DNA from 2 places in the Streptomyces luteogriseus genome. Region 2 is predicted to be linked to the other one. Evidence: riboswitches for the same ligand, from Rfam matches in the RefSeq annotation. Region 2 holds a riboswitch; the other holds the start of a gene.
What was found. Region 2 has a riboswitch for cyclic di-AMP ahead of BJ965_RS22935 (LysM peptidoglycan-binding domain-containing protein). Riboswitches for the same ligand answer to the same signal wherever they lie in the genome.

Region 1: linked by a shared signal. The riboswitch ahead of BJ965_RS09720 (M23 family metallopeptidase) and the one ahead of BJ965_RS22935 (LysM peptidoglycan-binding domain-containing protein) in region 2 are both predicted to bind cyclic di-AMP.

What each region holds. Positions count from the first base shown of each region.
Region 1 covers NZ_JACHMS010000001.1:2,225,517-2,229,457, forward strand. Annotated here, with positions in the region: gene BJ965_RS09705 (bifunctional acetate--CoA ligase family protein/GNAT family N-acetyltransferase) at 1-323, opposite strand, end outside; gene BJ965_RS09710 (HPr family phosphocarrier protein) at 503-784, shown strand; gene BJ965_RS09715 (GntR family transcriptional regulator) at 951-1,646, opposite strand; gene BJ965_RS09720 (M23 family metallopeptidase) at 1,836-2,624, opposite strand; cyclic di-AMP (ydaO/yuaA leader) riboswitch at 2,637-2,801, opposite strand; gene BJ965_RS09725 (M16 family metallopeptidase) at 2,994-3,941, opposite strand, start outside.
Region 2 covers NZ_JACHMS010000001.1:5,157,226-5,161,166, reverse strand. Annotated here, with positions in the region: gene eno (phosphopyruvate hydratase) at 1-107, opposite strand, end outside; gene BJ965_RS22935 (LysM peptidoglycan-binding domain-containing protein) at 395-1,087, opposite strand; cyclic di-AMP (ydaO/yuaA leader) riboswitch at 1,091-1,257, opposite strand; gene BJ965_RS22930 (LysM peptidoglycan-binding domain-containing protein) at 1,486-2,463, opposite strand; gene BJ965_RS22925 (cytochrome P450 family protein) at 2,609-3,883, opposite strand.

The DNA of each region.
Region 1 (3,941 bases), 2.9 Mb from region 2:
GGTGCCGACGCGGGCGTTCCGTCGGCACCGATCCGGTCGTAGCGTACGGTGGCGATGAACTCGCCGCCGACCGTGGCCGCGAGTCCCACCCGGTCCACAAAGTCGTGGTGCGTGAAGCGGTGGACGTCCTTGGCGGACAGGCGAGGGTACGGCGCGAAGAAGCGGTAGTACTTCGACTCGTCGGAGACCTGCTCGTAGAAGCTGACCAGGCGATCGGCGTCATCAACGGTGATGGGCCGGATGCGCGCGGTACCCCCGTCGCGCAGCACCACGTCGGCTTCCCAGTGGGCGGGATACTCGTGCCGGTCCGGCGAGGTCTGCATGGGCCCCAGAGTACGGCTAGCGCCTGACAAGGGCGCGAGGCAGTCTGTGGAGGGCGTCAGTCGGGTCGAGGCCGCGATCCGACGGCACCCCGGGGCGGTCCGCGAGGACCGCTCCCGGTACGGCTTCACGGTATGGGAAACTGGTCTAGACAACCCTGAAAAGCGAAGGGCAGCAACACATGGCTGAGCGCCGCGTCAACGTCGGCTGGGCCGAGGGTCTCCACGCCCGCCCCGCCTCCATCTTCGTCCGAGCCGCCACGGCCGCAGGCGTCCCGGTGACGATCGCCAAGGCTGACGGCAACCCCGTCAACGCGGCCTCCATGCTGGCCGTCCTGGGCCTCGGCGCCCAGGGGGGCGAGGAGATCGTCCTCGCCTCCGACGCCGAGGGTGCGGACGCCGCACTGGACCGGCTCGCCAAGCTGGTCTCCGAGGGTCTCGAGGAACTTCCCGAGACCGTCTGATTCACCGAGCGCCCGATCCGTCCGGCGTGCAGCGAAGGGCTCGTCCGAATTCACCGGGCGGGCCCTTCGCCATTCCCGGTGGATGCGGGACGGGAATTCCGATGAATCCGGGCAGCGAAAATAGACCCCCGCAAATTGTCCGCTCTCTTTGTATACGGCTGCCGTGTTAATGCTGCGGGCTCGCCGTGTTTACGGGATGTTGCGAGTTCCTCACACGGTCGGTGCGCTCCTGGGGGGAGCCGAACCGCAGGCGGTGCGCGCCCTTCGCGCGCTCGGTGTGCAGCGCCGTGACCGCCCGCGCGCGCTCGCCGTCCCCACGCGCCACCGCGTCCACGATCGCGCCGTGCTCGGTCCAGGACTCCACCGGACTGGCCGGCGCCTCCACGGCGTACATCCAGGCGATCTTGTGGCGGAGCTGGGTGAGCATCGAGGTCAGCGCAGGGCTGCCGGAGGCCTGGGCGAGCGTCTCGTGGAACCAACCGCCCAGAGAGCGCAGGTCGTCGCTGTTGCCCCGGCGGGCCCGCTCCTGACCCAGCCGGACCAGACCGCGCAGGACCTTCAGATGCGCCTCGGTGCGACGCTGGGCGGCGCGGGCCGCACCGAGCGGCTCCAGCAGCATGCGCATCTCCAGCAGGTCAGCGGCCTCCTGCTCGGTGGGTTCCGCCACGCACGCGCCCGCGTGCCGGCGGGTCACCACGAATCCCTCGGCCTCGAGCGTGCGCAGCGCCTCCCGGACGGGCACCCTCGAGACGCCGTAGCGGCGCGCGAGGAGTTCCTCGGTGAGCCGGCTGCCGCGTGCGTGGACACCCGCGACGATGTCGTCCCGGATGGCCGTGCACACCGAGTGCGCGGGAATACGCATGACCGACCTCCGCTTAATCCCCGTGAAACGCCGACGAGCGGCGTGCGTTCCGTGACTCTATTGCAATGAGCCGGAATTTCCGACGGCAGACGACAATCCATGGATATTTTTTGGACAGCGGGCGGCCGTAAACGCCGAAAGCCCCGGCTCGGGGAGCCGGGGCTTTCGGGGAGAGCGGGGAGGTTCCGGTCAGACACCCACGCCGTGCGAGCGGAGGTAGGCGACCGGGTCGATGTCCGAGCCGTACTCGGGGCTGGTGCGGGCCTCGAAGTGCAGGTGGGGGCCGGTGACGTTGCCGGTCGCGCCGGACAGGCCGATCTGCTGGCCGGGGGTGACCTGCTGGCCCACCGAGACGCCGACGGAGGACAGGTGGCCGTACTGGGTGTACGTCCCGTCGTTCATCTTGATCACGATCTGGTTGCCGTAGGAGCCGCCCCAGCCGGCCTCGACGACGGTGCCCGCGCCGACCGCGTGGACGGAGGTGCCGCTGGCGGCGTGGAAGTCGACACCGGTGTGGCTGCCGGAGGACCACAGGCCGCTGCTGGCCTGGTAGCCGGTGGAGACGTACGAGCCGGAGATCGGGGACACGAAGGTGTTGAGGCGCTTGCGCTCGGCCTCGCGGGCGGCGCGCTCCTTGGCCTCGCGGGCCTTCTCGGCCGCCTCCTTGGCCCTCTCGGCCAGCTCGGCGGCCCGCTTGCGGGCGGCCTCCTCGGCCTTCTGCTTGGCGGCGGCCTCGTCGGCTGCGTGCTGCTGCGCGAGGGCCTGGGCGTCGATCTGCTGGGCCGCGGTGTCACCCATGGTGACGACCGGGGTGAGGCCGGTCTGCTCGGCGCTGGGTTCGGCGGCGAAGGCCGCGGGGGCCGCCACGGTGCCGATCACGCCGGTGGTGGCGAGAGCCGCGACGCCTGCCGCGCGGGCGGTGGAGCGCTGCATCCTGCTGGGACGACGGTGCTTCCCGGTGGCGCGAGTGAACGCCATGTGGTGGCTGGTCCTTTCCTTCCCTCTCGCCTACCGGGTTAGCTGACGGGTTCGGAGCAGGAAGGTCTCCTACGGACTCCCTCGCGACTCGCGCGGGCGCCCGATTCACCCCAGGGACTGCGATGGGTCCCCGGCTCCCCTGGCTCGCGCCGTACGGGGACTCGGCGATGACTGTCCGGTGCCGCGGGTGCGGCGCACTGCCTGACGAACAGCCTGGATGACGCTAAGCGGCGCCACTTTCAATTCCCAAACGAATCCAGGCTTTTGTAGCGCATCCCACAGGGCAGACAGGCAACTCCCATCCCAATTCGGGCATAAAGGGGCCCTGGTGCCTTTGAAGACAACCAGGGCCCCTGCACGCGCGTGCCGCTACTCGGCGGCGACGACGGTGACTTCGCCGATGCCGAGGGCCTCGACGGGTGCCTTGATCTGCGCCGCGTCACCGACGAGAACGGTCACCAGACGGTCCACCGGGAAGGCGCTCACGGCCGCCGCGGTGGCCTCCACGGTGCCGGTCGCGGCGAGCTGCCGGTACAGCGTGGCCTGGTAGTCGTCGGGCAGGTGCTGCTCGACCTGGTCGGCCAGCGTGCTCGCGACGGCCGCCGCCGTCTCGTACTTCAGCGGCGCCACGCCCACCAGGTTCTGCACGGCGACGTCCCGCTCGGCGTCGGTCAGTCCCTCGGCGGCGAGGGTGCGCAGCACCGTCCAGAGGTCCTGGAGGGCGGGACCGGTGTTGGGCGTGTCGACGGAACCGCTGATGGCGAGCATCGCGGCACCCGTGCCGTCCGGGGCGGACCTGAGGACCTGGCCGAACGCCCGTACGCCGTAGGTGTAGCCCTTCTCCTCGCGCAGGACGCGGTCAAGGCGGGAGGTGAGGGTGCCGCCGAGGCAGTACGTGCCGAGCACCTGCGCGGGCCACACGCGGTCGTGCCGGTCCGGCCCGATCCGGCCGATCAGCAGCTGCGTCTGGACGGCGCCCGGGCGGTCCACGATGACGACCCGGCCGGTGTCGTCGGCGGTCACCGGCGGCACGGGACGCGGCTCGGCCGAGGAGCCCGTCCAGGCGCCCAGCGTGTCCCCGAGCAGGGCGTCCAGGTCGATGCCGGTGAGGTCGCCGACGACCACGACGGTGGCCGTGGCGGGACGGACGTGCTTCTCGTAGAAGGCGCGCACGGCCGCGGAGTCGATGGCGGCGACGGTCTCCTCGCTGCCCTGCCGGGGCCGCGACATGCGCGAGTCCGCCGGGAACAGCTCCTTGGAGAGCTCCTTGGCGCCGCGGCGGGAGGGGTTGGCCAGCTCGTGCGGGATCTCGTCGAG
Region 2 (3,941 bases):
GCGGCACGACCGGTGCTGCCGTCGTCGAGGCCGACCTCGACCTCGACCGTGGGGTTGCCTCGGGAGTCCAGGATTTCCCGGGCTACGACGACGTCGATGGACGGCACGAGCATCTCCTTTTGATGTGACGCGGTGACGCGGGTCGCGCGGACCCGGCGAGGTGCGGGCCTTGGTGGCTCGCGACATGAGCCTAACCGGCTCCGGGCGATCGGCCACCGGGTCGCCCACCTCATGGACAGAACCGAGAGTAAATTGTTTCCGAACGGAACAAAGCCGGTTGCCGAAAGAACCCCGCCCCGGTGCGTACGGGGGAGGACGCACCGGGGCGGGGAGCCTGTGGACCCTGGGCGGGTCCGGGCGGGCCGGGCCCCTGGCGGGCCCGGTGGGCCGCTGGTTACTTCAGGTGCAGCTGCTGGCCCGGGTAGATCAGGTTGGCATCGGTGACGATGTCCTTGTTCAGCTCGAAGAGCTTCTCCCAGCCGCCCTTGACCTTCTCGTCCGCGGCGATCGAGCTGAGGGTGTCACCCTTGACGACCTTGTACTCGCCGTCGCCCTTCTTGACCTTCTTGCCGGTCGGGGTGGTGACGGTCTTCTTGGCCGCGGGGCGCTCGTCGGAGCGGGAGGCCGGCTGCTGGGTCTCGCGGGACTCGGTGCTCTGCTGCTGGCTCTGCGAGGAGCTGCCCGAGTCGTTCGTGGAACCGCCGCCGGTGTAGGCGGCGCTCGACAGGCCCTTGCCGCAGACCGGCCAGGCACCCTTGCCCTGGCCCGCGAGGACCTTCTCGCCGATCTCGATCTGCTGCGCCTTGGTGGCCTGGTCGGCGGTGGCGGCGTACTTGGTGCCGCCGTAGCCGGCCCACGTGGAGGCGGAGAACTGCAGACCGCCGTAGTAGCCGTTGCCGGTGTTGATGGACCAGTTGCCGCCGGCCTCGCACTGGGCGACGGCGTCCCACTCGGAGGCGGTGGCGGCGGAGGCGCTGCCGGCCGCCATCAGCGGAGCGGCGACGGCGGCACCGGTGACGCCGGCGAGCGCGACGACGCGGGTGGCCTTGGACGGACGGCGGTGCTTGCCCTTGCTGGAAAACAGCATGGTGGATCCCCTCACCGACGCCTGCGAGGTGAGCTGTCGGGTTCGGGCCGGTTGAGTTGCCCGGCCGCGCCCCTCCCGGGACGCGGCTTCACCCCAAGCCCTTCCGGCACAACTGTCCGGTCGGGCACCTACCTTGGGTCCCCCGCTCCTGCCTACGGCGCTTGACGCGACGACTGTTCCCGTACGGCCGCTGGCAGGATTCGGCGTTGCGGCAGCCGGGGCTCGTGGTGACGAGCGGTCACGACCGTAGACACGCGATCCACGGAATTTCAAAGACGATCAGGGCTTCTGAGATCTATCTCTCACGGGTCCCAAACGGTACATTAGCCGCTAATCATGACGTGAACTCGCGCGGTTTCGGGGTGACTTCCACCCTCGTTTCCGCACTGCCCGAACGGCTACTTCTCGTCCCCTTCGCCCTCCACCGCGAGCTTCTGACCGGGGTGAATGAGGTTCGGGTCGGTACCGACGGCCTTCTCGTTGCCGTCGTAGAGCGCGTGCCATCCACCGCTGACGTCAAGGGAGTCGGCGATGGACCAGAGACTGTCGCCGACTCCCACGATGTAGTCGCCCTGGGCGGGGTCGACAGAGCCCTCGTCGGAGCCCGCGTCGCCGCGCGAGGCGTGACGGCCCGTGGACTCGTCCGCGCGGCCGCTGTCGGACGGGAGGGTTTCGTCGGCACTGGGGCCGCGGTGACGGCCGGATCCGGTGTCGGTCAGCTCCGAGGAGTCGTCACTCTGCCGCGACTTACCGGACTTGCCACTCCCGGGGGTGGCCGACGGAGAGCTGCCGGACCGCTGATCCCGCTCTGTGGAGTCGGAAGATTCAGGCGACTTGTCCGACTTAGCCTTTTCATCCTCCTCATCCGACGGCGAGTCGGACGACGACGGGGACGAGGACGGACTTGCCGAAGGCGACGACCCGAGCGAGTCGAGCAGGCCGGGCGAGTCCGTCGGGCCGGACGAATCGGATGAACCGGACGCGTCGGAGTCCGAGTCCTTGCCCTGCTCGAGCCCGGAGAGCAGTCCGCAGGTGCGCCACGCGCCGACCCCCTGGTCGGCGAGGATTCTCTCGGCCACGGCTATCTGCTGGGAGCGGCTGGCCAGGTCCGCGCTCGCGGCGTAGTCGAGGCCGCCGTGGTTCTCCCAGTCCTCCTGGGACAACTGCAGGCCGCCGTAATAGCCGTTGCCGCTGTTCTGGCTCCACGCACCGCCGGTCTCGCAGTCCGCGACCCGGTCCCAGGTCGTGCCGTCGGCCGCACTGGCGCCGGAGGCCCCGAGGAGCGGGATCGCGATGGCGGAGCCGGTCACGCCGGCCGCCACGAGGAGAGCCGGAGCCTGACGGGGGCGGCGGTGCCGACCGTTCCCGGAGAGCATACGGAGACCTTTCGCGAGACAGCAGTGAGCAACGCTGCGTGATTCCCCGCCGCGTTGATGGGTGAACGTATCGGCAGACGATCACTTGTCACAAGTTCATGCCGCGCAGATCACGTGAAGATCACAGGTCTGATGTTTCGTCACGTCATGCCGGTGCGAACTCCACCGGCAGCGTGCGCAGCCCTCGCATGATGAGGCCGCCGCGCCACCGCAGCTCGGCCGGATCCGCGGCGAGCCGGAGGTCAGGGAGCCGGGTGAGCAGGGTGGCGAGCGCGGTCTGGCCCTCCAGGCGGGCGAGCGGGGCGCCGAGGCAGTAGTGGATGCCGTGGCCGTACCCGAGGTGTTGGTTGTCACGTCGGGAGAGGTCCAGCACGTCCGGATCGGCGAACCGCTCCGGGTCCCGGTCCGCGGCGGCCAGGACGACGAGGACGGGGTCGCCGGCCCCGATGCGCTGCCCGCCGAGGGTGAGGGGCTGCGTGGCGAAGCGCCAGGTGGCGAGTTCGACCGGGCCGTCGTAGCGGAGGAGCTCCTCGACGCCGGTCTCCAGGAGGCCGCTCTCCCCGGCGGCGAGGGACGCCTGGAGCCGTGTGCGCTGCTCGGGGTGGGTGAGGAGGGCGTAGGTGCCGTTGCCGATCAGGTTCACGGTCGTCTCGAAACCGGCGAACAGCAGGATGAAGGCCATGGCCGCCGCCTCGTTCTCGGTGAGGTGCTCGCCGTGGTCGGAGGCGCGGATGAGACCGGAGATGAGGTCCTCGCCGGGGGCGGCTTGCGCAGGCAGCGCCTCCCGCTTGCGGTGGATGAGGTCGGCGAGGTAGCCGCGCATCTTCTTCACGGACCGCGCGACGCCTCCCCTGGGGCCGCCCTGGTGACGGATCATCATGCCCGCCCAGTCGCGGAAGTCGTCCTGGTCCTCGCGCGGGACGCCGAGCAGGTCACAGATGGCGTAGATGGGGAGCGGGAACGCGAACTCGTGGATCAGGTCGGCGGCCCCCTTGTCCGCGAACCCGTCGATGAGGGTGTCGGTGAGCTCCTGCACCCGCGGCGCGAACTCGGCGACCCGGCGGGGGGTGAACGCCTTGGACACCAGCCGTCGCAGCCGGGTGTGGTCCGGCGGGTCGATGTTGAGCAGATGGGTCATCAGCTCGGCCTTGCGCTCCCCGGGGATCCCGGTCTTGCCCTTGGCGTGCGCCGGTTCGTCGTGGTGCGCGGGGTTCTTGGAGAGCCGGTGGTCGGCGAGCGTCTGCTTGGCGTCGGCGTACCGCGTGACCAGCCAGGCCTCCACACCGCTGGGGAGCCGCGTCCTGTGGACGGGGCTGTGCTCGCGGAGCCAGGCGTACGCGGGGTAGGGGTCGCTCGCGAACTCCCAGGTGAAGAGGTCGGGAGCGGTCGTGGGAGTGCGGGGCTGGGGCTGGTCGGTCACGCCTCGACCGTATCCGTCCTCCGGCTACCGGCAGCCCCGGGCTCCGTCCCCGGCCCGC